Regions from separate parts of the Devosia sp. MC1541 genome, predicted to be linked through region 4. Evidence: predicted binding sites of a transcription regulator. Region 4 holds the regulator's gene; each other region holds the start of a gene.
The links. The regulator LexA, encoded in region 4, represses DNA repair genes until DNA is damaged. The targets are predictions, from matches to a motif close to TGTTCNNNNTGTGTTCNG.
Positions count from the first base shown of each region.

Region 1: the regulator LexA is predicted to act here: its motif matches at 4,783-4,800, upstream of HKD40_RS08845 (putative DNA modification/repair radical SAM protein).
Region 2: the regulator LexA is predicted to act here: its motif matches at 4,103-4,120, upstream of uvrA (excinuclease ABC subunit UvrA).
Region 3: the regulator LexA is predicted to act here: its motif matches at 3,736-3,753, upstream of HKD40_RS11440 (PA0069 family radical SAM protein).

Region 1 is NZ_JABBDZ010000006.1:112,263-119,592, reverse strand. It holds tRNA gene HKD40_RS08870 (tRNA-Phe) at 128-203, opposite strand; gene HKD40_RS08865 (FAD-dependent oxidoreductase) at 299-514, opposite strand; gene HKD40_RS08860 (FAD-dependent oxidoreductase) at 527-1,723, opposite strand; tRNA gene HKD40_RS08855 (tRNA-Met) at 1,919-1,995, opposite strand; gene HKD40_RS08850 (UdgX family uracil-DNA binding protein) at 2,033-3,529, opposite strand; gene HKD40_RS08845 (putative DNA modification/repair radical SAM protein) at 3,535-4,782, opposite strand; gene HKD40_RS17865 (hypothetical protein) at 5,005-5,259, opposite strand; gene HKD40_RS08835 (DUF2200 domain-containing protein) at 5,347-5,703, shown strand; gene HKD40_RS08830 (DUF4344 domain-containing metallopeptidase) at 5,842-6,843, shown strand; gene HKD40_RS08825 (DUF4344 domain-containing metallopeptidase) at 6,864-7,330, shown strand, end outside.
Region 2 is NZ_JABBDZ010000004.1:20,289-27,618, forward strand. It holds gene HKD40_RS06070 (efflux RND transporter permease subunit) at 1-467, shown strand, start outside; gene HKD40_RS06075 (hypothetical protein) at 613-1,143, shown strand; gene HKD40_RS18170 (GGDEF domain-containing protein) at 1,200-2,450, shown strand; gene HKD40_RS06085 (MBL fold metallo-hydrolase) at 2,452-3,204, opposite strand; gene ssb (single-stranded DNA-binding protein) at 3,402-3,944, opposite strand; gene uvrA (excinuclease ABC subunit UvrA) at 4,399-7,293, shown strand.
Region 3 is NZ_JABBDZ010000009.1:112,072-119,401, forward strand. It holds gene HKD40_RS11420 (site-specific DNA-methyltransferase) at 1-252, opposite strand, end outside; gene HKD40_RS11425 (ribonuclease HII) at 413-1,021, opposite strand; gene HKD40_RS11430 (hypothetical protein) at 1,198-1,779, shown strand; gene HKD40_RS11435 (HAD-IA family hydrolase) at 1,841-2,518, shown strand; gene HKD40_RS11440 (PA0069 family radical SAM protein) at 2,515-3,663, opposite strand; gene HKD40_RS11445 (MDR family MFS transporter) at 4,017-5,522, shown strand; gene moaB (molybdenum cofactor biosynthesis protein B) at 5,565-6,101, opposite strand; gene HKD40_RS11455 (MFS transporter) at 6,079-7,330, opposite strand, start outside.
Region 4 is NZ_JABBDZ010000001.1:310,942-318,271, forward strand. It holds gene HKD40_RS01440 (ABC transporter permease) at 1-199, opposite strand, end outside; gene HKD40_RS01445 (ABC transporter ATP-binding protein) at 196-1,725, opposite strand; gene HKD40_RS01450 (BMP family protein) at 1,789-2,787, opposite strand; gene lexA (transcriptional repressor LexA) at 3,119-3,838, shown strand; gene HKD40_RS01460 (IlvD/Edd family dehydratase) at 4,224-6,032, opposite strand; gene HKD40_RS01465 (2-dehydro-3-deoxygalactonokinase) at 6,300-7,217, shown strand; gene HKD40_RS01470 (2-dehydro-3-deoxy-6-phosphogalactonate aldolase) at 7,220-7,330, shown strand, end outside.

The DNA.
Region 1 (7,330 bases), on a different contig from region 4:
GACCGTCGCGCGGTGCTTAAACTAGTGTTTGCACAGAAGCTCGCATACCAACGCGGACACGGTTATCGAACCGCGCAAGTGTCTGCGCCATTTGAACTTTTTGGAGATTTTATGATGAAAAAGGAAATGGTGCCCGGAACCGGAATCGAACCAGTGACACGCGGATTTTCAATCCGCTGCTCTACCAACTGAGCTACCCGGGCAACCATAATTCGCAACATTGCTGCGAACCGAGGGCCTTATAGGACATGTCTTTTTTCCGCGCAAGCAAGAACACCCGCTGTGGAAAAGAAACATTTCAACCCACAGTGATCCGCGCCAATTCAAAGTTCTTGGCGTTAATTTTCGGCACATCCCCGGCAACGAGATCTGCCATAAGCTCCCCCGCGCCCAGCCCCTGCGTCAGGCCGAAAGTGAACCCGCCCATGACAAGAAGTCCCGGCGTACTCGGCACCGGGCTGATCACCGGAATCTCGTCCTTAGCGACATCGACCATGCCACCCCAACGCTCGATAACACGCCCCTCCTAGAACGCCGGAAACTCGTCTTTCAGCCAGCCGAAAGAGGCATCCAGCGTGCCATCATTATGCGTTGGCGCCACAATACGGGCCCGCTCAAACGGCGTTTGCTGATCGAGCTTCCACGAGCGCTCAATGCCAAAAGACCGCGGCAAATCAGAGCCTAAAGTCATATCAAGCGGCGTATCACCGGAGAGCATTTCCGGCAGAACCGGCAGAAAATCAAAGAGTAACGAGAAGCTATCGCGCAAAATCGGAGCGGTCATAAAACGAGGACCGTTCGAATAGCTCCCGTCCACTTCCTTGCGCCAAACCACACGCCCGGCTGCGCCCACAGCAGGCGGCCCCTCAACGCCCGCAATGCGTTGCTGGGACAGGTAAACCGGCAGAACCGGGAAGTTGATATCGGCGTTACCGAGGAACAGACGCGACCAGCTCCCACCCGCAACCACCAAGGCCTTCGTCCGCACCACCCCCTTTTCGGTGATGACATGGGACACCGCCCCACCCTCAGTTTCAAACCCGCGCACAGCACACTCGGTAACAATGGTCACGCCCCGCGCCATCGCTCCTTCGGCAACAGCAGGCGCTGCAAACGCAGGCTCCATCCCGCCATCATCGTCTTGATAATACCCAGCTTTCCACTCAGATTGCGCCCCGGGCAACAGTTGCTCCAGCTCTGCCCCCTCGACAAATCGAGCCCGAATAGGAGCCTGAATAGGCGCCACGGCTTCGGCCTTTGCCAGCCACGCACGCGCCTCTTCAATCTCGCTGTCTTCCTTGAAAGCCTGCACCCGCCCGTAGGCCCGATAACTCGTATCTTGCCCAATCCGGGCGTTCATCCCCTGCCAGAGCATTTTGCTCTGCTGACCAAGCTCGACAACCTCCTGCGGCAGGCCAAAATTGGTGACCTGCCCATAGGCTCGACTCGATTGCTCCGCGGCCACTTGACCCTTTTCGCAAACGACGACGGAAAGGCCTTTTTCGGCCAGAAAGAATGCCGTGGAGACGCCCATGATCCCCGCGCCGATAATGACCACATCGGCTTCCGCCGGCAGGGTTCCTTGCCCGCTCACAGGCCGGGCGCGCGACGTCGACGCCTGCAAACTGCCCGGACGCAACGCCATGGGGATTGTGATCGCGCCAGCACCCGCGAGAAGCAGGGCTCCCGATCCAAGCAACACATTCCGTCGCGTCAGCTTCATCCCGACCACCCTAAAATCACGTCATGACAACGGAACCGCAGGCGGCGTGGGTGGTTCCCCTTGATAACAATTGTGCAGATTTGCGCAGCGCATAGCGTCGTCCCTTGCCGCGAAAATCGCAGCATGAGCCGACCAAAAAACAGAACGCTGAAGACCAAAAGGCCCCGAAAACTCTCGTTTTCAGGGCCTTAAAATTGGTAGCGAAGCCCAGATTTGAACTGGGGACACACGGATTATGATTCCGCCGCTCTAACCAACTGAGCTACTCCGCCTCAAGGGCATCAGCGTTGTGCGCCGATGAGCGACTTACTAAAACCGTCTGCTTTTGAAGTCAAGCGCTTCAGCACCAAGGCTGTGAATATCCTTTTCCATCATGAGGTTTCGCACAAGTGTCAGATCCGATTGGAACTTTTCCATTTCCTCCTGCCGCACTGCAGGGTCCGGCAGCCTTAGGAGATAGGAGGGGTGATTGGTCACAAAGAGGAGCGCACCATTGTCCAATGCGAACGGCTTCCCTCGGCTCTCGGCAATGGAAACGCCACGCCGACCGAAGAGGCTTTCGGCCGCTGTCGCGCCCAAAGCCACGATGATTTTCGGCTTCACCATAGCAATCTCCATATCGAGCCAAAACCGACACGCTTGAACCTCGCCTGCGGTAGGCCTTTGGTGGATCCGCCGTTTGCCCCGCGGTTCAAATTTGAAATGCTTGACCGCATTGGTCACATAGATCTTTTTTCGGTCGATCCTGACCCGACCCAAAACCTCATCAAACACTTGCCCTGCAGGCCCAATGAAGGGCTTGCCCGCCAGATCCTCGCTGTCTCCGGGCTGTTCCCCGACAAACAAAACCTCCGCGTTTTCCGGACCTTCGCCAAACACTGGCTGCGTGGCGAATTCGTGGAGCGGACAGTTTTTGCAAGAATGGATTGCCTCCCGCGCATCGGCCAAGGTTTCAATATCCACCGGTTGCGCTGCCACAACCCGGTCCTGCATCCGCATATGGCGCGAAGGCGGTTGCGAGCTTGCCTGCGCAATCATCTGCACTTCCATCGCCTTGGCATCGCGGATGAGGCTTCCAATCTCCTCGGCCTCAGGCAGGTTCTTCCAATATTTGACCGGCATCTCCGATTTCATCATCGACACCTTCAACCGCGCCGGATTGAAAATGGAGCGATAATAGGTGCGCCAATCGTCCTCGACGCTATCCTCTTGCGGAACATCGCTCTTTTGGCCGCCCGGCCCAAAAGTGAGCGTCTCCGTGTCCCAAAAGGCGCTGGCATAGGGTGTGATAATGGCCCAATCCATGCTGGCAAAGCGGCGTGCGAAAAAGGGCGCAGTCGTCTCGAGCACAAAGTGTTCCGGCTCGAACCACGAGACAAAATGTTCGCCATTGGCGCAGCTCTCGTCTTCGAGCCGCCGAAACCGCACAAAGGCTTTCATCTTGTGGCTGTCTCGTCTCACCCCAGAGGCGAGCCGCGTCAGTAGAAGCATGTCGCGATCAGAGGCCACATGCACCAGTGAGCGGTCTTTTTGCAGCCGCCACAACAATCGATAAAGCCCGTCGAACCGCGCAGGATCGGAGTGCTGTATCGCGCCACGCGCCAGCTCCATAAATTCCTTCGGCACGGCCCCCACGGGGCCATTGGCTTCCGGCAGTAGCTCCTCCCCCGCTTCAAACAGCCCGTTTTGATCTGTCCCAAAACGCCAAACAACGTCATGCGGCGCAACGCCTGCCACCAACAGGCGACGCGCCTTGCCGCGCCATTCTTCAAGATCGTTGGGCTTGCTCAGTCGGATCGCCAACATAGCGCTTAAAACAGGCTCATTTGCTCAGGATGCGGGGCGAGCCTTTCGCGAAGCTTTGCGTCGTCGGTCAGCCCGCCCGGCGTCCAATCGGAGGCAGCGATGAAGGGGCGAACCTTGTCGATAGACGCGGCCATCCTCGCCACATCTTCAAGCCGGAGGCGCTGGAACCGACGCGAAGCGATGATGCGATCGACGCTACGCACGCCAAGCCCAGGCACGCGCAGCAACATTTCCCGATCGGCGCGGTTCACATCCACGGGAAAATTCTGTCGCTGTTTCAGAGCCCAAGCCAATTTGGGGTCAATCGCAAGATCAAGCAGCCCCTGATCATCCCCACCCGAAACAATTTCAGGAACATCAAATCCATAAAACCGAATAAGCCAATCGGCCTGGTAGAGCCGATGTTCCCGCATCAGCGGCGGTGCCTTCAGCGGCAGGCGCGACGATGCGTCGGGAATGGGCGAAAATGCAGAGTAATAAACTCGTTTGAGCCGATAGCCCGAATAAAGCCCCGCCGCGCGGGTAAGGATTGCGCTGTCATTGGCCCCGTCTGCGCCCACAATCATCTGCGTGGACTGCCCGGCAGGCGCGAATTTTTGCTTCTTGGCCTTGCTCAACAGCTGCTTTTTATCGGGCTTGGTCTCGTCCAATTTGCCCCGCAGATTGGCCATGGCCGTACGGATTTCCGAAGGTCGCTTTTCCGGTGCCAAGGTTTCCAGCGCCACGTCGGTCGGCAGCTCAATATTGGTCGAGAGACGATCGGCCCACCGCCCGGCCTCAATCAGCAGTTCCGGCGCGGCATTTGGGATAACCTTAAGATGGATATAGCCCTTGAAATGGTGCACTTCGCGCAGCGCTTTGGCCACGCGCACCATCTCCTCCATCGTATGGTCCGGCGATTTAATTATCCCCGATGATAGAAAAAGGCCTTCAATATAGTTGCGACGATAAAAATCGAGCGTGAGGTTGACCACCTCTTCGACAGAGAACCGCGCGCGCTGAACATTGGAGGACGAACGATTGATGCAATAAGCACAATCATAGATGCAGAAATTGGTCAGGAGCAGCTTGAGCAGGCTAATGCAGCGGCCATCGGGTGCGTAGGAATGGCAAATGCCGCTCCCCTCGGTCGAGCCAATCCCCTTGCCGTCCGAACTATTGCGTTTCTCCGTGCCGCTCGACGCGCAAGACGCGTCATACTTGGCTGCATCGGCGAGAATAGCGAGCTTTCGGTTGAGAGTCAGCGGAGCCATTGTTCATCCTTTGTTCTCACCCTTGTAGCGCGACAAGCGGCGGGATGAAAATAGGATTGCAGGAATGTGAAGTGGACTTATCCCCTCCCCTTCACAGCCTGTTAGAATGTCGACCCACAAAAAGACGCAGGATCAATCAACCGAAGTCAGAACCACAATTCAACGACATTACCGGCGCGAATGGAATGGTCAGCCGGCCGATGTCACGAACTATAGCCGCCTTCACACCTTCGATCGACGCCAGCCTGCGGCCCGAGCTTCTTGTTCGGAACAAAACCAGCGCTCTCCATGCGACGCGCTAATGCGGGTCTCGGCGTAATAACGCTGCCCGGGAACGTGGTAGATCTTCTCGCCACGAGTGCTGACGTTGCCCTTAATGTTGCAACGCGTTCCTTCTTGCGCAAAGCTGTCAGATACCGGAAAACAGAAAACAATCGCGATAAGCGCGAGAGCCACAATAGAAATATTCTTCGTCATGAAATCCTCCGCAGGGATTTCATCATAGCCAATAATGTCTCGCAAGTTTTGTGAAACACCATACTCTTAACTGGGACGAGCCAGAACATGGATAGCGATCACACACGCCTATTCAATTACACATTCGGCAAAATCTATGTGCTCTATCTGCAAAAAATTGAGCGTAAAGGACGCTCGAAAGAGGAACTCGACCAGGTCTTGTTCTGGCTCACCGGCCACAATGCGCAGAGCCTGGCCGAGGCGATAGCAGATGAACGCACGCTTGAAGCTTTCTTTGCCCGAGCGCCAAAACTCAATCCTGCTAAGTCACTCATAACGGGCGTGATCTGCGGTATCCGCGTTCAAGACATCGACAATGAGACAGTCCAGAACATCCGCTTCATGGACAAATTGGTCGATGAATTGGCCAAGGGCAAAGCACTCAACAAGATCATGCGAAGCTAAGCCAAGCGCCCGCTCGATACTAAACCGCTGCATACCGGCAGAAATCAGTAAGTATTATTCACTCAACCTCCTTGACCGCGCCCTAGCCGATCAGCGTAAGTCTCTGAACGAGCACAAATTGCGGGCGGGAGAGTAAGTATGAAATTTGCGTGTTTTGGAGCGGCGGGGCTCATGGCTTTGGCGCTAAATCCGGCTTTTGCGCAAGCCGAGCCAAGCCAAACCAATCAAGATTTCATGGTTTTGGAAGCCGGTGTGCCAGCCGATTTGCTCCCGGGAGCTGCCGTTGGTGACGAACTGGGCGAGTATAGGTTCACGGTAGAGTTCGCTCCGACACAGAACAACGAATTCGCTCTGATCAAAAACATGCTGCAACGGTCTGGCGTTTTTTCCGACGTTCTCGATGAGCTTTCCGACCAGATCGCCCTTCCTGAGAATGTACCCGTGATTTTCCAGGAGTGCGGCAACGCCAATGCATACTGGAGCCGCGACGACCATACCGTAACCATGTGCTACGAACTCGCGGCCCAGTTTTTCGATGATTATTCGATGCTGGACAACAAGTTCGCACCAATCTTCCCATGGGCGGACCACCGCCAAGTCACCATCGGCTCAACGCTTTTCGTGCTTCTGCACGAAATCGGACATGGCATGGTGACACTCTTCGACCTGCCTATCACGGGCCGCGAAGAAGACGTCGTCGATCAGTTCGCAATCTTTATACTGACCAATTCCGATGAGGAGGATCAGGCTTTAGCGGAGCGTCCGTCGCGTCTAGCCCTCCTCGCCTCATATGGCATGATGAGAACTGAACTGCCGATGGAACGTGCGCCGCGCCACTACTGGGGCGATGAGCACAGCCTAGCGAAGCAACGCGGCATGGATATGCTCTGCTTGGTATTTGGCTCCGATCCCGACGCTTATGCCCTACCAGTAATCCCCGGCTTCTCCATGATCGCCGACTACGCCGAGCAGAACCCGGACGCCTTCACATCTCCTGCACTGATTGAAGCGCTCAACCGGACGGACGATTTCAATCTCATCCCGTGGATGCGCGCTCAGCAGTGCCCAATGGCCTACGCCAAATATGAGGCGAGCTGGGACTATTTGATTGAAACTTTCATGACCCCGAAGTCGAACTGAGCGGGAACGAGGAGACACACATGAAAATCACATCTCTCGCTCTCGCCACAGCGGTTCTCTCCCTCGGCGTAACGGCCGTATTGGCTCAGGACACCGGCACAGCAGGTGATCTTGAAACGCCAACCGTGATCGAAAAAGTCGAGCTTGATGCTCTCGAGCCTGGCGCAGCGGCGGGTCAACAACTGGGTCAGCATCGGTTCGTCGTGTCCTTCGAGGCAACGACAACACGTGAAGAAGCGCTCGTGCGCACGACGCTACAGAATGAGCCAGCGTTCATTGGCTTGCTGGACTCGCTTGCCGATCAGATTGCCCTACCGCAGGACGTGCCGGTCCGATTTAAGAACTGCGGGGAATCCAACGCGTACTGGAGCCCGGCCCTAAAAGAAATAAATATGTGCTACGAGCTCTTAACCGGGTTCAACCAGAGCTTTCAGGAGAAAGAGGACGCCTATCGGAACGCCTCTAAGTGGGCCGACCAGGTCGAAGT
Region 2 (7,330 bases), on a different contig from region 4:
TTTTAGCAACCGAAGCCTGGCTCTATTTCAGCGGCGCAGGCCTTCAACTGACCACCGTCATCGCCCTCACCATCGCCTTCGGCATCGCCGTCGACGACACCGTCCACTTCCTCTCACACTATCTCCATGCTCGCCGAGCCAAGGGCCTAGAGCATAAGGAAGCGGTCAAGCACACCATCGACCGCATTGGCGGCGCCATCATCGCCACCACCATCATCCTGTGCGCGGGCGTGTTCATCGTCGTGTTCTCGGACCTGCCACAGGTTGCCCTGTTCGGCACTCTGTTCGTCGGCACACTCGCTTTTGCGCTCATAGGGGATCTTTTCATTCTCCCGGCCCTGCTGGTTGCTGGCGGAAAGTTCTTCCAGCCCTTGGGAAAAATCAGTGTTCAACTCGGTGAAGAAGCTGGGAGCAACATGGACGCCCACGCGCCGGATCTAAAATCGGCAACAAATCCGAAACCGTGATAGCGGATTATGCTGAGCGAGCTTGCCGCTCAGTTTGAGCTCCGCCTAGAGTCGCATGACGATTCTCAGTAGGCATGACGCCGACAAAGTAAAAGTTTTTGCGTCCTAAAGAGAGACGCAACGCATACACCGGGGGGCTTCGGCCGTGACATTCTTTAAGACTTTCGTGCGCTTGGCTGCACTGGCCGCAGTTTTTGTCGGCGCACCGACGAGCCTTTCGCCTGTCATTGCGGCGCCAGCGGATGTCGCCCTGATCAAGTCCTACATTGGGGAATGGCGCGGTCGTGGAACGCTTTATGGCGCAACCACAGAAAGTGTGGTCTGCCGCCTCACCATGTCCCAGGGGAATGGCGACAAGGTGAACTACAATGGCCGATGCACTCTGGCAGGCACCACCATGTCGCTCGCCGGCACCGTTGCATTCAACGAGCAAACGCGCCGCTACGAAGCCGCCCTCACCACGAACGCCACCTTCCACGCCACGGCCATTGGTCAGAAGCGCGGTCGAAATCTGATCTTCAACCTGCGCGAACGCGAGCAGGACGAGAAGGGTAAAGACCTCAACATCTCGGCTCAGATCCAGCTCACAGGCGAGAGCATCGGCATCGTTTTTGAAGCCATTTACATCGAGTCCGGCGATAGCCTGCGCGCTGAAGTTCCGCTGACGCGAAACTAAACCATCGCGCTAACGCACCGCACAATGAACACGCCGTCAATTTAAGGAATATGATCGTGTCTCAGTCCCAGCCGCTCATCTCGGCACTGCATCGCTTGCAGTCCGACGAAGAATGGCTGGACACTGTTCGCATGGCCATTGGCTGGGAAGGCGCGGGCTTACAGTCGGCCGACGGCGCATGGCATATGCAGCTCGGTCTTGCCCTAGCCAATTTCAATTATTCCCCGATCCGGTCCGACGAGGGCACGGTACACACTTTACCAAATGGCATGAGCCTGATTGGCGTGCCATTCCTGTCGGCCTACGCCACTGAAGCCAGCTGGTGCTTGTTCTGGACCTATGAGCGGCGCTCCCCCGCAGACCTCTATCGGGCCCTCGCCAAGGCGACAGCGCTTCTAGCCAAAAGCGCACTTGGCCAACATCGCAAAGCCGCCGATCATCACGCCGAGCTCGTCGAGCGCGCCGCAGCCACAGCGCGAATAGGCGTCTGGGGCTGTACTTTGCCCGACGAAACTCTGTCCTGGAGCGATGGCGTCTACGATCTTTTCGAATTGCCACGTCGCACGATCGTTTCGCGCGATGAAGTGTTGCGCCTGTACAGAGCTGAGTCAGCCGCCGAGCTTGAACAGCGCCGGGCCCGTGCCATCGAAACCTTGACCGGGTTTTCTATGGACGCTGACATCACTACGGCGAAGGGCAATAAGCGCATTCTGCGCATTACCGCCGCCATTGATCACATCAATGGCGTCCCGACGCAGATTTATGGCGTCAAGCAGGACATCACGGCAGAACACGCACTCGTCGAACAAACCCGCCTACTGGCCGAAACCGACCCACTGACAGGCATCGCCAACCGCATCCGCTTCCAATCCTGCCTCGATGATCTGCATGGCCGTACCAAGCCTCAGGTTGTCGGCGCCCTCCTGCTCGTCGACCTCGACAATTTCAAGACCATCAACGACACATTCGGCCACCTTGCAGGAGACGCCTGCCTCATTGAGACGGCGCGCCGCCTTAAAGCTGTCGTCCCTCCCTCGGCACTCGTGGCCCGTTTGGGTGGCGACGAGTTCGCTATTGTGACGGATGCTTCCGAGCCCTTTGATCACGCTCTACCAAGCACCATTTTGGAGGCCTTCGCCGCCCCCATGATGTTCGGCGACAAATCGTGTCGGATTGGGATTTCGATTGGCGTCGCCGTGCGTCAGGCCGACGATGTGGCAGACACACTTTATCACAGCGCCGATCTGGCCCTCTATCAGGCCAAGGAAAGCGGCCGCGGAACGTGGCGCCTGTTCCGCGACAGCTAATTCACGCGTACCAGTTGCGCATGCGCAGCTCGATCCCTTCACCCAACCCTGTTTCCAGTGGACTGAGGTCACTTTTCCCAAAGTGATAGGGATAAACAATCTTGGGCTTGAATGTATTGATCGCTTCAAGCGCTTGGTCAGGCGTCATCGTATACGGCAGGTTCATTGGCACGAAGGCCACGGTGATATTCGTTAGCGCCAGCATGTCGTCAGTGGGCTCTGTATCGCCGGCCACATAGACAGTCACATCGCCAAAGCTCAATACGTAGCCATTGCCAACGCCCACCGGATGGTAATTCATCCTGTCTGCCGTGATGTTGTGCGCCGCAATAGCACGCACCGGAATATCGAGCAGGCTCCCCTCTGCTCCATTGGCCAGAGCAGTTGCATTGGCTTTCAGTGCTGGAGGCAAAAGGTCGAACACTTCCTGATTGGTAATCAGCTTGGCATCCCCAGCGATGGCCATGAGCGTTTGCAGATGGAAGTGGTCCTGGTGACCATGTGTGATCACGATAGCATCGGCTGGCGGCAAGTCTGCATAGAGCTCAGCCCCGCCAACAGGGTCGACATAGATCGCTTTGCCACCCCACTCCAACACGAGGCTGGCGTGGTTTACTGGGTGAATGAGCAGATCGCCCCCGCTGGTTGGAATTGTGTCTGCGCTTGCCTCCTGCGCCATAACCAACCCTCCACTCGTGGCCGCACCCAAAGGCAGCAGTGCCATGCCAAACAAAACTGAACGTCGTTGTACCATTTCTTCCTCCAAGAAAATTCCCACGTTTGCCGAGTGTAAAGCGCTCTACCAAACCTATGCTTTGCATCAATATTGCAAAACTCTAACGCGCATCCCCCCTCGCACCAACCCAAATCTCATCTTCTGGCCAGTCGCAAACGCAAAAGGGCCGCTCTCGCGAGCAGCCCTTCAAAAATTCTATGCCTGCTAAAGCGACATCAGAACGGGATATCATCATCCATGCCGCCTGGCTCAAACACTGGCGCATTGGAAGAAGGACGACGCGATGCGCCACCTTGGTTGCCGTAGCCACCGCCGCCGCCACCGCCCTGGTTGCTGACGCCACGGAAACCACCGTCTTCCTGCTGACCACGGAAACCGCCGCCGCCACCGCCGCCTTCACCCTCGCCACGGCCATCTAGCAGCACCATGGACGAGTTGAAGTTCTGCAGCACGATCTCAGTAGAATACTTGTCCTGACCGGACTGGTCCTGCCACTTGCGGGTCTGCAACTGACCTTCGATGTAAACCTTCGAACCCTTGCGCAGATACTGCTCAGCAACACGAGCCAGACCTTCCGAGAAGATCACCACGCGATGCCATTCAGTCTTCTCGCGCTGTTCACCGCTGTTGCGGTCCTTCCAGCGTTCAGAAGTCGCGATAGAAAGGTTCACAACTTTACCGCCATTCGGCAGGTTGCGGACTTCGGGCTCATTGCCCAGATTGCCCACGAGAATAACCTTGTTCACACTGCCAGCCATGGCAAATCCTTCCGAATTCAGTCCCGGTCTGCACCGTTACGGGACGCTCCAAGGAGGTGAGGCCATCCCCGGTGCGGGACACTCACCTAAGTCAGCCACCTTAAACCAGTCCGCCTCGCGGTGCAGGCGCGCATTTCAGGTTCTTAACAACTGACTAATGTTCTCAAAATGTTCCACACCAAAGCCCGCCGGTCAAGCCCCTGCTGACACGGTCTGTCAGCAGGCTTGATGCAAGCAGACTTCCGAAGTCGCGCAGTATTCGGGGCTTGCTCAAATAAAATGTTCCCTTTACGTTCACAAAACATTTGAACCGGACTCGAAAACCTTTGCGTTGACGATCGCGTTAGCATTTCTTGCGCGCAACCCAACGCGAGCCTATGTGATGGCTTTCGCCAAATCCGTATAACTCCCATGGTGCAGCAGCCGCTGCGCCATTTGAAGCATGGACGACCAGATGAAGAACCCGCCGAGCCAAAACCGCGAAATCATCGTCCGCGGGGCGCGCGAACACAATCTCAAGGGCATTGACGTCAAGCTCCCGCGCGACAGCCTCATTGTGATGACCGGCCTTTCCGGCTCGGGAAAATCCTCTCTCGCCTTCGATACCATCTATGCTGAGGGCCAGCGCCGCTATGTGGAGTCCCTCTCCGCTTACGCCCGCCAGTTCCTCGAGATGATGCAGAAACCCGATGTGGAACACATCGAAGGCCTGTCTCCCGCGATTTCGATTGAGCAAAAGACCACCTCGCGCAATCCGCGCTCGACGGTGGGTACTGTCACCGAAATCTACGACTATCTGCGCCTTCTCTACGCCCGCGTTGGCATTCCCTATTCACCAGCGACCGGCCTGCCGATTGAAAGCCAAACCGTCACCCAGATGGTGGATCGCCTGCTTGAGCTCCCGGAAGGTACACGCCTTTATCTGCTCGCGCCGATCGCTCGTGGCCGCAAGGGGGAGTTCAAGAAGGAACTCGCCGAGCTGATGCGCCGCGGCTTCCAGCGCGTCAAAATCGATGGCGAATACCACGAGATCGAAGACGCTCCGGCCCTCGATAAAAAGTTCAAGCATGACATTGAAGTCGTGGTTGATCGGCTTGTTGTTTCACCCGATATCTCCGGCCGCCTCGCCGAAAGTTTTGAAACGGCGCTTGGTCTTGCAGAAGGCATTGCCTTTGCCGAATTCGCCGATGAGAAGGACGACAAGGGCAATCCGCGTCGCCTGACCTTCTCCGAGAAATTCGCCTGCCCTGTTTCCGGCTTCACCATCGCCGAGATCGAGCCGCGCCTGTTCTCCTTCAACAATCCCTTCGGCGCTTGCCCAGTTTGTGACGGCATCGGCACCGAGCAAGGCATCGATGGCGATCAGATCGTCCCCGATACCGAGCTTTCGCTTAAGGACGGGGCCATTCTACCTTGGGCCAAGACCAGCGCGCCCTATTACCAGCAGACCCTCGCGGCCGTTGCGTCCCACTACGGCGCGGCCATGACCACGCCGTGGAAAGACCTGCCGTTCGAAGTTCAGCACGCCGTTCTCTTCGGCACCGGCCGCACTGCTATCGACTTCGTCTATGACGATGGCCTGCGCCAATACAAAACGTCAAAAGCGTTTGAGGGCGTCATCGGCAATTTGCAGCGTCGCTACAAGGAAACCGAAAGCGCTGGCACGCGCGAGGAAATCGAAAAATACATGTCGGCCAAGCCATGCCTGTCCTGCGGCGGTTATCGCCTCAAGCCAGAATCCTTGGCAGTCAAGATCGATGGTCTACACATTGGTCAGGTGACGGAGAAGTCGATCCGCAATGCCGCTGAGTGGTTCAATGACCTCACCGACAAGCTGAGCCCGACCCAAAAGCAGATTGGCGAGCGCATCCTCAAGGAAATCCGCGAACGCATCAATTTCCTGATCGATGTGGGCCTCGACTATCTCTCCATGTCCCGCAATTCCGGCACATTGTCGGGCGGCGAAAGCCAGCGTATTCGTCTTGCCAGCCAGATTGGCTCGGGCCTGACCGGCGTGCTCTATGTTCTGGACGAGCCATCTATCGGCTTGCACCAGCGCGACAACGCCCGCCTTCTCGAAACCCTGCAACGCCTCCGCGATCTCGGCAATACCGTCATCGTCGTTGAACACGACGAGGACGCGATCCTGACCGCCGATTATGTTCTCGACATTGGCCCCGGCGCTGGCGTCAACGGCGGCAATATTGTTGCCGAAGGCACGCCGCAGGACATTCTAGACCACCCGGATTCTCTAACCGGCAAATACCTCTCCGGCCGCATGGGGATCGCTATCCCTGCCGAACGCCGCGAAGGTAAAACGGGCAAATCGCTCTCGCTTAGGGGTGCCACAGGCAACAATCTCAAGAATGTCGATGTCGACATTCCTTTGGGAATGTTCGTCGCCATCACCGGGGTTTCCGGTGGCGGCAAGTCGACGCTGATGATCGACACCATGTACAGTGCGATTGCGCGTCGCCTGAATGGTGCACGCGTGGTCCCCGCCCCGCACCAAAGCCTCACTGGTCTCGAGTATCTCGACAAGGTCATCGACATCGACCAATCCCCGATTGGCCGCACGCCGCGCTCCAACCCCGCCACTTACACCGGCGCGTTCACGCCGCTGCGCGAGTGGTTCGCGGGCCTACCCGAAGCCAAGGCACGTGGCTACGGCCCGGGCCGCTTCAGCTTCAACGTTAAGGGCGGCCGTTGCGAGAAATGCGAAGGCGACGGCGTTCTCAAGATCGAGATGCACTTCCTGCCCGACGTTTACGTCACCTGCGACGTTTGCAAGGGCAAGCGCTACAATCGCGAAACGCTGGAAGTCCAGTTCAAGGGCAAGTCGATCTCCGACGTTCTCGACATGACCATCGAAGAAGCCGTCGAGTTTTTCGCGGCCGTCCCCGTCATTCGCGACAAGTTCGCCACCCTCCAGCGCGTCGGCCTCGGCTACGTCAAGGTTGGCCAACCGGCAACGACCCTCTCGGGCGGCGAAGCGCAACGCGTGAAACTGTCGAAGGAACTGTCGAAACGCGCCACTGGCCGCACGCTCTACATGCTCGACGAGCCAACCACGGGCCTTCACTTCCACGACGTCGCCAAGCTCTTAGAAGTGCTTCAGGAACTGGTCGATGGCGGCAATACCGTTGTCGTCATTGAACACAATTTGGAAGTCATCAAGACCGCCGATTGGGTGATCGATCTAGGCCCTGAGGGCGGCGATGGTGGTGGTGAAGTCGTCGCCGCAGGCACGCCAGAAACCGTTGCGGCGAATAAGCGATCCTATACGGGCAAGTACCTCAAGGAGGTCATCGAACGACGTCCTCAATATGCGACCCGCGCAGCCGAATAGATTCAAACTCTCAACAGGGGCCACTAGGCCCCTGTTT
Region 3 (7,330 bases), on a different contig from region 4:
GTAGGAGCCGATGACCCACATCGCCCCATCGGGCTTCAAAACGCGGCGGGCAGCAGCCATCCAAGCGCGTGTGAACTCATCGTAATGGGCGAAGCTTTCAAACTTGTCCCAATCGTCATCGACGGCGTCGACTTTGCTCTGGTCCGGGCGGGTGAGGCCCTGTTCCAGCTGCAAATTGTATGGGGGATCTGCGAAAATGAGATCGATAGAGCCGGCCGGCAAGCTGTTCATATGGTCGATGCAATCGCCCATGAGGACAGTATCGATCGGAAGACGTGAAGTCTCCCTTTCCGCATCGGTCTTGGCGACCGTACGCGCGGTACTCAACATGCTCTTAACCCTAACGCAATACTAACAAGCCCGTTATAGCGTGCTGAAGTTAATGGAGCGTTCTTAATGGGTTAGCGAGGAGTTAATTCTCCAATTCTCTCGCATTACCTGCCGCAAGCAGGGCCGCTATTGGGGCGAATTCACTGCGGTGGTGGCGACATGGGCCGTTTAATTTCAAGGCCTTCATATGCGCAGCGGTGCCATATCCCTTGTGGCCGGAAAAGCCAAAATGGGGCGCGTCAGCATCCATAATGGCACACATGCGGTCGCGCGTGACCTTGGCGACAATAGATGCCGCCGCAATTGACACGCTGCGCCCGTCACCACCGACCAGAGCAATTCCGGGACAGGGCAGGGCCGGTGGCACATCGCGCCCATCGATAAGCGCGCGGTCGGCCTTTTGCGGGAGGGCTGCAACGGCCTTGGCCATAGCCGCAAGCGTCGCCCCACGAATGTTGAGGGTTTCAATGTCTGTCGGCGGCGCGCTCACGATAGCGACGTCGGCGCAGGCCATGATCTCTTCATAAAGCGCCTCGCGCTTGGCCTCGGTCAGCTTCTTACTGTCGTTGAGCCCTTGCGGGATGCGGTTGGGGTCCAAGCGAACAGCCGCAACCACCACAGGCCCTGCAAGGGGGCCACGTCCTGCCTCATCGACACCAGCGACATAAAGTGCGCCGCGCTCGAGCAGCATGGTCTCATGGCTAAAGTCCGGCCCGGCAGCGGGGGCGGTGAAAAGATCTGCTGGAGCTGTGTGAAGATCTTTTCGCTTTGCCATAGGGATACCTCAAACCAAGCCGATTGTTGGTATCGGCAAGCCCAGCAGGTTGATACAAGAGTCTGGTTGAGGAGCAAAGGAGAGGAGTTCACGTGCGTCGATCTGGTTTCGCTCTTGTCCCATTGCTGTTTTGCGTCTCAGCCGCCGCTCAGCCGTTTCAGCATTCGTCGGGCGAGTATCGCGAATACAATCGCGATTGGCTCGCTGCCTGTCCCAATTTCATCGATGAAGAAGCGAACTCTTGGTACGGCTACTCGTGCTTTGCCAGCACAGCCAGCCAAGAGATGAATTCGGCAAACCTGCCCGTATATAAGCTGACAATGGTGCTCAACCGCTTAGATGGCGCAACCGATATCGCCATCACAGTCGCTGCCGACAAGCTGAGCTATGACCAGTCGCGACCCATACAGCTCAAGTTCACCAACCTTCCGCCGATTGCACTGAAGATGGGCAACTCGTTGGAAATCCGAGACAACACCATCAATCAATTCTTTATCTCCGATGCAGCGCTCTCTGCGACGGTTTTGGAGCACATGAAGGAGCGCAACGCTCTCATCCTCTCGGTGCCGGTCGTGGGTCAAATACGACCGGTCGAAACGCGCCTTTCGACACAAGGCGTTCTGGCTTCGCTGGACTTTATGTCTACGCACGCGCGCAAGGTCGCCCAATACTAAGTCCAGAGGTGACGCCTCTGTTGCCATGTGCTAACCGAGCCCCGCAATTGAAGGCTTGGATATGACCCTTAATCTCGGCGCTGGCTTACTGTTTGATATTGATGGCACTTTGATGGAGAGCGATCCGATCCATCTCGCGGCTTTCAATCAGGTGTTTGGCCCTTATGGGCATGTCATCGACCACGAGATCTACGCCAAACATATTCAAGGCTTCGCCAATGAAGCCATCGCTGCCCATTTCATTCCCGGCGAAAGCCTAGATCGCCGTAAGCAAATTCTCGACGGCAAGGAAGCACTGTTCCGCGAATTGGTCGCGACCTCGATAGAGCCGCTTGCGGGCTTAATGGATCTGCTCGAATGGGCACGCAGTCACGCCATTCCCATGGCCGCTGTCACCAATGCCCCAATGGCCAATGCCGACCTCATCATCGATGGCATCAAAGCGCGGTCGTATTTTTCTCACATCATCTCAGCCGATGATCTGGCGCAGGGTAAGCCGCACCCACTGCCTTACCTGACAGGCCTTAGCCACCTCAACGCGGTGGCGGCCAACAGCGTCGCATTCGAGGACTCTCGCACCGGCATAGCCTCGGCCACAGGTGCAGGCATTACCACAATTGGCCTCGCCACCGGCATTTCCGAAAGCGAACTGCGCAAAGCAGGCGCGACCCTTGCCACGCCTGACTACACCAATCCCGCCGTGCTCGATCTGATCAAATCAAAAGTGCTAGCCGCTTAGAAAAGGCTCAGCTGATTGGTTTCGAGCTTGGGCGCCACGAAAAGATCATTGCGCAGTGGTGGCAGCTTGGCGTCGAGCCCATAGCGCTCCCGGGCCTTTTCAAAGCGCTGGCTCAGCAGCGTGGCATAGGGGCCTTCGCCGGTCATGCGCGTACCAAAGCGCGAGTCATAATCTTTCCCCGCGCGCGTATCGCGCACCAGCGAAAGCACATGCCGTACGCGGTCAGGGAAGTGGCGCAACAGCCATTCGCGGAACACATCGCGCACCTCGCCGGGCAGGCGCAGCAAGATCATCTGCGCGCTGATCGCTCCTTGCGCCTTGCCCGCATCGAGAATGCGCTCCAATTCCATATCATTGATCGCCGGGATCATGGGCGACGCAAAAATTGCGGTCGGTATCCCGGCCTCACTCAACCCCTTTATGGCCTCAAGCCGACGGGCAGGCGATGAGGCGCGCGGCTCCATCTTGCGGCTCAGCTTGTGATCCATCGACGTCACCGAAATCGCAACTTTGGCCAGTCCAAGCTTTGCCAATTTCTCCAGTAGATCGAGATCGCGCAGAATAAGGGCCGATTTTGTGGTGATCATCACCGGATGCTTGGTCTCCAGCATCACCTCCAAAATCCCACGGGTCAGCTGGTGCTTGCGCTCGGCTGGCTGGTAGGGGTCGGTATTGGTGCCCATGGCAATTGGCTTTGGACGATAATTCTTGGCGGCGAACTCGGCCTTGAGCGTCTCAACCGCATTGGTCTTCACATAAATATCGCGCTCAAAATCAATCCCGGCCGAATGCCCGAGATAGGCGTGGCTTGGCCGCGCAAAGCAATAAGAGCATCCATGCTCGCAACCGCGATAAGCATTGATGGACCGCTCAAAGGCGATATCGGGACTGTCGTTGCTGGTAATGATCGATTTGGCGCGTTCGGTGTGTTCCACCGTTTCGAACACCGGCATGGGCTCTACATTGTCCCAACCATCGTCAAAACTTTCGCGCTGGAACGCTTCAAATCGGCCACTGGCATTGGACTGCGCACCGCGCCCGCGAATACGATCCGGGTTGACCAGTTCGCGGCGCGTCAGGTCTGCATCCCTGCTGCGGCTAAGACGTTCCAATGCTTCGAAAGAGGGGGCCTGATAAAGCGCCATCTGGTGTCTCCAGCTCAAACCCGACGGAAGAATCGCGCTCTTCAGCCGACATCTTCTCATTAGGTTAATTAGGAGAACGTAACAAGAACAAATAAGTTCCGCGAGGTGCCTTTGTGCGTCATATGGTCAAGGCTGCCATGCACTTCAAGACTTTACGAAGGGAGGCAAGGGGCATAGAGAACTTGGCTCTGTCTTGCTCACTCGCAGTTCTCCAAGACGCCCAAGGCGCGTTGGATGCCCTAGTGTCATCCTACTGACATGACCTGACACCGAAATTAGACACTGCATCGCAACTGAACCAGAGCGGCCTCCCGTCGTCGGTTCTGTTTGCGCTTATTTTTTGAGGTAATACGATGTCGCAAGCGACGATGGACGGAGCCGTTAAGGCTGCGCCACACCAGCCGGAAGATGCGGCGCGCAATAATCTGGTCATAGCCCTTTTGCTGGTGTCGGCCTTTGTCATGTTCTTGAACGAGACCATCATGAGCGTTGCCATTCCGCAGCTCATGATTGATCTCAACATCACGGCTGGTTCTGCCCAGTGGCTGACGACAGCATTTTTGCTGACTATGGCCATCGTGATCCCGATCACCGGCTATTTGCTCCAGCGCTTCCACACGCGTCCGATTTTCACGGCGTCGATCTCGATTTTCTCGGTCGGCACTTTGATTTGTGCGATTGCGCCAGGCATTGAGTTGCTGATTGTCGGTCGTGTCGTGCAGGCCGTTGGCACCGCGATCATGATGCCGCTGCTGATGACCACCGTTATGTCGCTGGTTCCTGCAAATGGTCGTGGCAAGGTGATGGGCAATATCTCCATCGTTATGTCGGTGGCGCCTGCCATTGGCCCGACCATTGGTGGTTTCATCCTCGCCCACTTCGCGTGGCGCTATATGTTCTACTTCACCCTGCCGATTGCGATTGTTACGCTGGTCGTCGGCTACCTCAAGGTTCAGAACGTTTCCGAACCGCGCAAGACCCCGCTCGACGTCATCTCGGTGATCCTGTCGGCGCTCGGTTTCGGTGGTCTGGTCTTCGGTCTCTCGAGCTTAGGCGGCGGCGGTCATGGCGGCAGTGTTGAACACGCCGCCGAGCAGGGCGCGTCGATGCCGGCTTGGGTTCCTGTGGTCGTCGGCGTTGTCGCTATGGCCATTTTCGTCTGGCGCCAGATCCAGCTGCAGAAGTCCGACAAGGCTCTGCTTGATCTGCGCGTTCTGACCCACGGCAATTACTCTGTCTCGCTGGTCACCGCCTCTTTGGCGATGGTGGCGCTGCTCGGGTCCTCGATCATGCTGCCGCTCTACACCCAGCAGGTTCTCGGTCTTGATACGCTGCAGACCGGCATGCTGATGCTGCCCGGTGGTCTGATCATGGGCGTTCTCGCGCCGCTCGTTGGTCGCCTCTATGACCAATACGGTCCGCGTCCGCTGATGGTGCCGGGCGTCTTCGCCGTTTCCGCTGTCATGTGGTTCTTCAGCTTTGTCGGTACCGATACCCCGGTCTGGCTGGTTGTCGCCGCCCACATCATCATGAGCATCGGTCTGGCGTTCGTCTTCACCCCAATGTTCACCGCCGCCATGGGTTCCGTTCCTAAGCCGCTCTACTCGCACGCCAGTGCGACCCTGAGCTCGGTGCAGCAGGTTGCTGGTGCCGCGGGTATTGCGCTCTTCGTGGCGCTGATGAGCCTGACCTCTGCCGCGCAAATGGCTGAGGGCATTGCCCCGGTAGAAGCTATGGCAGCAGGCGTTCGAGCCAGCTTCATCTGCGGTGGCATTGCCACCGTGCTGATGCTGATTGCCGCTTGGTTTGTCAAAAAGCCGGAAGGCGAAGGTCCGGGCGAAGGTTTCGCTGGCCACTAATGAAAAAGAAACGGCGCCCTCAGGCGCCGTTTTTTTATGCTGTTATCGTTCCGAGAGCCGGGGCATCAGCTCGACGAAGTTGCACGGCTTGTGCCGGTAATCGAGCTGGTGAGTGAGAATACCCTCCCACGCATCGCGGCAGGCGCCGCGCGAACCCGGTAGGCAGAACACAAAGGTCTCGCCAATCAACCCCGCAGTCGCCCGCGATTGGATCGAGCTCGTGCCCACCGTCGTTGCCGAATATTGGTGGAAGAGCACGGAGAACCCCTCCATGCGCTTATCGAACAAAGGCTCGATGGCCTCTGGGGTCACATCGCGCCCCGAAAACCCGGTGCCGCCGGTGGTCAGCACCACGTCAACATCGGGGTTGGCGACAAAGCCCTGCACCACGGCGCGGATCTTTTGAATGTCGTCGCGCACTACCACGCGCTCAAAGCAGATGTGGCCATCCGCTTCGAGCAGTGACTTTAACAGCGCGCCGCCAGTGTCAGTTTCCAGAGTACGTGTATCGGAAACCGCCACGACCGCTATCGAAAGGGGACGAAACGCCCGATCGTCAAACCTTGCTGCCTTGAACATAGCCGTCTCCATTCGTGTTCCGCAGTTCCTCTGGCACAGCTTCTTCGCTCGCAACAGAAAAATCCTGCGACGCTTCGATGTCACTGCGCGGATCAAGATTCACCGTTTCTGGCGTCTCAGTCCCCATTGGTTTGAATGGCGCGCGTTCCGACGCATCTTTCGATTTGCGGGCGCGCATACGCAGCAGTGCAAAGGCGGCGACCAGCGCGTGGAACGTTGCCGTCACCATAAACAGCGCCATCGGCGCAATTTGCCCCATCAGGATCGACGCAGCCGTCGGGCCGATGGCAAGGCCGATCCCGTGGATCAGCAACATCCCACCCGCCACCTTGGCGAATTGCCCATCGACGGCAAAGTCGTTCGCATGGGCCACAGAGATCGGGTAGAGCGGGTTCGCCGCCAGCCCATAAAGGCCAAATAGCGCGAACATCAGGAAGCCGGGCCCAGGGTTAAAGAGGACAACCAGAAGCCCCACGGCCGCTGCGCCAAAACCCAAGCCTGCCATAACCTTGCGGCGGTCGATCTTATCGGACAAGCGCCCAAAGGGGATCTGTCCGATAGCGCCAGCAATAGCGGCAATGGCAAACAGCAGCGCAATACCGCTGGCGTCCATTCCCTGCTCAAAGCCGTAGACCGGCGCGAGCGTGCCGAACGCACCATTGGCCATGCCACAGCAGAGCGCGGCAACAGCCGCCACGGGCGATGTCTTGATCAACAGGGGCAGGTCGAGCTTGGCCGAGGTCAGAGGACGCGGCTGTGGGCTCGACGTCATGGCAGTTGGCAAAACCGCGCAGATAAAGCTGATCGCGCCGATAATGAAGGGGATATAGCCCGCAGTGCCCGTGACCGACATGGCCAACTGGCCCATGGTCGAGGCGGTCATATTGATGGTGGTGTAGATCGAGAAGATGGTGCCGCGGCTGCGATTGTCAGCCACTTCATTGAGCCAGCTCTCGACGATCATTGCCGCGCCGGCAAAACAGAAGCCAGAGAGCGCGCGCAACACGATCCAGCTGACATCGTTGATCATCAAGAGATTGAGAAGGATCGTGATAGTGCCGATCGCCGCCATCACCGAAAAGGCGCGAATATGCCCGACCTTGCGCACCACAAAGGGCACGAAGATAGAGCCAGCCACAAAGCCTATCGACCAGCCCGTGCCGATCAGACCGAGCGAAAACAGTGAGAAGCCTTCTTCTGCGCCACGGACGGAAAGCAAAAGCCCCTGC
Region 4 (7,330 bases):
CCCGGTTCAGCGTTTCGGAAAACGCGAACATCGAGCCAAACGCGCCCTGCACCATCAGGCCATAGGCCGTAATCGGGTTTTGCCCCGCAGCCAGAACAGGAATAGCCACCAGCAAGAGCGCGGCAATGCCGGAGCCAAGCGAAACCAGCAGTTTGAGCGCGACAGAAGCGTCAGCGCGGTTTTCAAGACGCAAACTCATGCTGCCTGCCCTGCCATCAACAAACCAATCGTACCGCGGTCGAGCTTTTCGCTAGGGCCAGCGTCGCTGACCTCCCCGGCGTGAACCACAAGGAAGCGATCCGCCAGCGCGAACAATTCGTCCAGGTCTTCCGAAATCACCATCACGGCGGCGCCACGGTCACGCGCTGCAATAATGCGGCGATGGACTTCCGATTGCGCGCCAACGTCGAGGCCGCGTGTGGGCTGGTTCGCCAGAATAACGCGCGGCAAACGCTCCAAAACGCGCGCCAAAATCAGCTTCTGCACATTGCCGCCAGAGAGCAGCCGCGCTTCGGCGTCCGGCCCCGGGCAACGCACGTCATAGGCCGCAATCGCTTCCGTCGCGTGCTCCTGCATGGCTTTACGATTGAGCAGGCCATAGCGCGAGTACGGCGCGCTGCGCACTTCCTCAATGGCAATATTGTCGGCAACACTCATCGTGCCAACAACGCCGTCATGCTGGCGGTCTTCCGGCATACGCGCCACACCAGCCTGAACCAGCGCACGCGGGTCCGCCTTGGTCAGCGCTTCGCCGTAAAGACGCACTTCGCCAGCATCCGGAACAGCAAGCCCCGAGATCAGTGCCGCAATGCCCGATTGGCCATTGCCCGACACACCGGCCAGACCGATGATTTCGCCAGCCTTGAGTTCAAAGCTGACATTGCGCAGCGATTGACGGGTCGAGCCCTGCTTGAGCGACACATTGGCAAAGCTCATCAGCGGCTCGCGCGGCGTTGCGGGCGTGCGCTTCACTTCAGCCACAGCCTTGCCCACCATCAAATCGGCAATATCGCGCCGATCAGAATTTGCAGTGACGAGCTCACCCGCCTTGCGGCCGCCCCGCAGAACCAGAATACGGCTCGATACGGAGAGCACTTCTCCCAGCTTGTGAGAGATAAAAATAACGCCCAGCCCATTCGCAGCCAAGCGGCGCAGAACGGTGAAGAGCCCTTCGGACTCTTGTGGGGTCAGAACCGCGGTGGGTTCATCCAGAATAAGCACGCGGACATTGCGATAGAGCGCCTTCAAGATTTCAACGCGCTGCTTTTCGCCTACGGTGAGGCTGGCGACAGGACGGTCGAGGTCCACATCAAGCCCACTCTCCGCAATAATGGCTTCCACCTTCTTGCGCGCCGTAGATTTGCCGCCAAGCGCAAACATGCCCTCGGTGCCAAGACGAATATTGTCGAGCCCGCCGAGGTTTTCCGCCAGCGTAAAATGCTGGTGGACCATGCCAATACCGGCTTTCAACGCCGCGCCAGGCGAACCGGCAGGCAAAATTTGAAGGCCAGCCTCGCTCGCAACACGAACCACACCCTCATCCTGCACATAGTGCCCGAAGAGAATGTTCATCAATGTCGTCTTGCCGGCGCCATTTTCCCCCAGAAGGGCTAGGATTTCGCCCCGCTTGAGACTGAGATTAATCCCGTCATTCGCGGTGAGTTTGCCAAAGCGCTTGGTGATACCCTCAAGTGAGAGCACCACATCCCCCTGTTGGTCGGTCATTGCCGCCCCCAAAAAATAGAATAGGCCGGGCGTGGGAAAACCCACACCCGGCCAGAAAAAGGATTACATGCTGGAGCTTGGTTCAGCGTCGTTGATGTCGACCTTGAAAGTACCAGCAAGGATTTCAGCTTCCTTGGCCTTAGCGGCAGCTACTGCTTCCGCACCAGCAAGCGCTTCATCATAAACTGCGCTCGAACCACCGTGCTCGAGGAAGGCATAAATGCCGTAATCCGAAGCGGTGAAACTGCCAGCCTTAATGTCGGCAATTGCTTTGTTGATCATTGGCTCGCCGTGCCACAGCGCCGACGCCAGAATGGTGCCTGGGTAATCCGCTGCGGTGTCGATCACGTTGCCGATGGCCAGAACGCCGCGTTCCTTGGCAGCGTCAGACACGCCAAAACGCTCTGCGTAAAGAATGTCAGCGCCCGCATCGATCATAGCGAATGCCGATTCCTTGGCCTTCGGAGGATCGTACCAGGAGTTGATGAAGCTCACCGAGAACTTCACCTCTGGGTTGACCGAGAGTGCGCCCTGCATGAAGGCATTCATCAGACGGTTCACTTCTGGAATAGCGTAACCACCGATCATGCCGATCTTATTGGTTTCGGTCTTCATGCCCGCAACCATGCCGGTCAAATAGCTTGGTTCTTGGATGAAGTTGTCGAAGGTGGCGAAGTTTGGCTCAACTGGCTGGAGCGAGGACCCCATCAGGTACATCACTTCTGGGTATTCTTCCGCAACGGCACGCGCTGGCTGTTCAACGCCGAAGGCTTCACCGATCACCAGCTTAGCGCCCTGCTCCGAATATTCGCGCATGACGCGTTCATAGTCGGTGTTCGACACGTTTTCCGAATACACATATTCGATCTCGCCGCGTTCCTGCGCTGCGATCAGCGCGAGATGGAGGCGCGATGCCCACTGCTGCTCAACCGGAACGGTCCACACAGCTGCAATCTTGGTCACATCCTGCGCCAATACCGACCCGGTCAGCGACAGAGCTGCGACGCCGAGTGCGGCCGCCGAAAGAAAGGCGCGTCGACCGAATTTCGTTAGAGCGGTCATTTTAACCCCCAATGAGTGTGCAAAAAACGAACAAAAATCTCTCCTGCCTATCTAGCGAGCGAACACGCTTGGTTGGCAAGTTGAAAATTAAGGTTTTTTAAATCTGTTCCGTCTTGCTGACGAGTCGCATTTGCTCCTCAACGCCGCACTGTGCCTGTGACGCGTTTACGCATGTTTGGGGCTCGGGCTTGGATCGGCCAAAATCACACATCTATGCATGCGCATATTACAGCCGTTTGGCAGTTCTGACAGGAACATGGCAACACTTGCAGAACATTTGAGGAACACATATAGTCGTTCCGTCTATGTTCCGATTCTGGGTCTGGGGCCGATGCTGACGAAAAAACAACACGAATTGCTGATGTTCATCCATGAGCGGATGAAGGAGAGCGGTATTCCTCCGTCATTCGACGAGATGAAGGATGCGCTTGATCTGGCGTCCAAATCCGGCATTCATCGTCTCATCACTGCCCTCGAAGAGCGCGGCTTTATCCGCCGCCTTCCCAATCGCGCCCGTGCGCTCGAAGTGGTGAAGCTACCGGATTCGATGAACCCGACCTTGGGCGGCCGCAAGGCAAAGTTCGAGCCCAGCGTCATTGAAGGCACTCTCGGCAAGGTCGCCGCGCCCCCAGCGCGTGCACTTCCATCCGCCGCTGACGATTATGCGCGCCCCATCTCCATTCCGGTTATGGGCCGCATTGCAGCAGGCACGCCCATTGAGGCAATCCAGACCCACTCGCACACCATCGCTGTACCGCCAGAAATGCTCGGCTCAGGCGAACACTACGCATTGGAAGTGCGCGGGGATTCGATGATCGACGCAGGCATTTTTGATGGCGACACGGTCCTCATCAAAAAGCAGGATACGGCTTCAAACGGCGAAATCATCGTGGCCCTTGTCGACGATGAGGAAGCAACCCTGAAGCGTCTGCGCCGCAAGGGCGATACGGTCGCTCTGGAAGCGGCAAACCCGGCCTATGAAACCCGTATCTTCCCGCCCGATCGGGTCCGGGTTCAAGGCCGTCTGGTCGGCCTGATGCGGAAGTACTGAATTGGCGGAGGGGCAAGTTGAAAAACTCTGCCCCTTTGTTCTGCGCAGCGTTGGTTCTTGTAACACGCCTCCACGATACTCCCCGCGCCCCGGAGTGGCGTATATTCTTCCAACGCCCGCTCGCCGACCTTCGACATCACAGGCGCTGAGCCAGTACACGCGCAAAGCCGAGCATTGCGCTCACGGCTAAGCCCGAGCGCCGCCTCCATTTTCATATATCCCCGCTCTAAAGAACGCGCCCCTTCGCGCCCTAAAAGGCCATGTCCGCGCCAAAGCTGACGCCCATAAGTGCCAGCCAAAAGCCACAGATAGGCCAATCGCGGCCACGCTGGCTGGACGCATAAAAAGGCCCGCTTTCGCGGGCCCTTTCTCACGCATATCGCGCTTAGTGATTGTCGCGTGGCAGACCTTCGGTCTGGGCAATGCGCTGGTACTTGTCGGCACCACGCAGAATGGCGCCGTCGCCCAATTGGCCGACCAGGCCGCGTTGGATTTCCTGCCAAGGGGTCTGATGCTTGGGGAATTTATATCCGCCCTCTGCATTCAGATCCAAACGGCGAGCAGCGATTTCCTCGTCCGAGATGAGGATGTCAGCTTCCCCCTTATTGAGGTCGATCCGCACCCGGTCGCCCGTCCGCAGGATCGCGAGGTTGCCACCAGCCGCCGCTTCAGGCGACGCGTTGAGGATCGAAGGCGAACCCGACGTGCCCGACTGACGACCATCACCGATACAAGCAAGGGACGAAATGCCCTTCTTAATCAGATAGCTAGGCGGACGCATGTTCACGACTTCCGCAGCGCCTGGATAGCCGATTGGCCCCGCACCGCGCATGAACAGCAGCGTGTGTTCATCGATAGCGAGCGAGGGATCGTCGATCCGGTGGTGATAGTCTTCAGGACCATCAAACACCACCGCCTTGCCCTCAAACATGCCCGGATGCTGCGGATCCGAGAGATAGCGCTCGCGGAACTCGGGGCTGATCACCGAAGTCTTCATAATGGCGTTGTCGAAGAGGTTCCCGCGCAACACGAGGAAGCCCGCTTCCGCCTTCATCGGATTGTCGAAATGACGGATGACCTTGTCGTCTTCAATCGGACGATTTCGGCAGTTTTCGCCAATCGATTTGCCGTTCACGGTTGGGGCGTTCTCGTGGATAAGCTTTTGTTTCATCAGCTCATTCACCACCGCAGGCACACCGCCCGCGTGGTAATAGTCCTCACCGAGATATTCACCCGCTGGCTGCAAGTTCACCAAGAGCGGCACCTTGTGCCCATGCTCCTGCCACTCGTCGATATTGAGGTCGACACCAATATGCTTGGCAATCGCATTGATATGGATTGGCGCATTGGTCGAGCCGCCGATGGCCGAATTGACCACGATAGCGTTGAGGAAGTTTTCCTTGGTCAGAATGTCCGATGGCTTGAGGTCTTCACGAACCATCTCTACCGCACGCTTGCCAGTGCGATAGGCCATTTCCTGACGGTCACGATAAGGCGCTGGAATCGCTGCTGAACCCGGCAACTGCATTCCGAGAGCTTCAGCCAGCGAGTTCATCGTTGTCGCTGTTCCCATGGTGTTGCAATAGCCAGTCGACGGGGCCGAAGACGCAACCAGTTCAATGAACTTTGGATAGTCGATCTCGCCAGCGGCGAGCAGCTGGCGGGCCTTCCAGACGATGGTGCCAGAACCCGTGCGTTCGCCCTTATGCCAGCCGTTCAACATCGGGCCAACCGAGAGAGCAATCGCCGGAATATTGACCGTCGCCGCGCCCATCAGCATGGCGGGTGTGGTCTTGTCGCAACCAATGGTCAGCACCACGCCGTCCAGCGGATAGCCGTAGAGAACTTCCACGAGGCCCAAATAGGCCAGGTTACGGTCAAGACCTGCCGTCGGGCGCTTACCGGTTTCCTGAATCGGGTGAACCGGAAACTCAATGGCGATACCGCCTGCTTCGCGAATACCTTCGCGCAGACGTTCAGCCAGAACGATATGGTGACGGTTACAAGGGCTTAGGTCGGAGCCGGTCTGCGCGATGCCGATGATCGGCTTGTCGGACTGCAGCTCTTCGCGCGACACACCATAGTTCATGTAGCGCTCAAGATAGAGCGCGGTCATGTCTGGATTGTCGGGATTATCGAACCACGCACGCGAGCGCAGCTTCCGGCCGCCATTGCCGCTGTTATCTACCGTCATAGATCAATTCCTTGGTTCTCCGCCCTGCGGAGCACTGGGGTCTGTTTGCTCCTGTTCTAGCACGGCAATTCTGGAATGGAACGGGGCCGTAGCTTAAAATCATACAAATGACTCTAAACACCGTGAGAATCTGATTTTCGGCGCATTCCACCTTACTCAGCGCGCGGTGCAATCGGGCAGTTGCGGTTAAGCCATACAAGAACGGGCTAGTCAGTGTCGGTCTCCGGCTTTACGTTCGCGCCGCAGACTTGGAGGGACTACGAAGTGATGCAATCAGGAGCATGGGTCGCTGTTGACTGGGGCACCTCAAATTTAAGGGCTTGGGCGCTGGACGGCGATGGTTCCGTAATCGGAACAGCAAGCTCGGACAAAGGCATGGGCAAGTTGACCCCCGATGCTTTCCCTAGCGCACTAACAGAAACAATCGGCCAGTTAGGCTTGGCGACATCGCCAGACGAAGTGTTGATCTGTGGCATGGCAGGCGCCCGCCAGGGCTGGCTCGAAGCGCCTTACCTTGAAGCCCCTACCGACCTTAAAGACTTAGCCGCGGGTGCGGTCCATCCCGAAATGGCTGGCGGCTTGCGCGTCTCCATTTTGCCCGGCGTATGCCAGCGCCACGGTAGCGATGACGTCATGCGCGGCGAGGAGACTCAGCTCCTTGGGCTCGCGGCAATCTCTCCCGACTATTCCGGTCTCGTCTGCATGCCCGGCACCCACTCCAAGTGGGCCAAGCTCTCCGGCACCAAGATCGAGAGCTTCTCGACGGCCATGACCGGCGAGATGTTTGATCTACTCAAGACCCATTCCGTGCTTCGCCATTCCCTACAGGGCGACCTCACCACTGCGGATCGCGATGACGGGTTTGTCTATGGCGCCAGCAAGGGCCTCGAACACCCCGAGAATTTGATCGGGCAGCTGTTCGCCGCTCGCGCCAGCGCTCTTCTCTCCGGTCGGAGCTCGGCATGGTGCGCAGGCTATCTCTCGGGCCTCCTCATTGGCTCTGAGATCGCCGCCAACCGTTCCAAGATCGGTTACGACCCCGTCCCCCTCATCGGCTCACACACTCTGTGCGCGCTTTATGCCCGCGTGCTGGGCATGACCGGCGCTTCGAGCCGTATCGTAAATGTTACAGACGTCATGCTCGCAGGCCTTAAGGCCGCGCGCACCGGCATCGCAGGAGTATAAGTATGAACCACCGTCACATCATCGCCATCCTGCGTGGCCTCAAGAACGACGAAGCTGTTGCCGTCTGCACCGCGCTCGTGGATGCTGGCATTACCCTGATTGAAGTTCCGCTC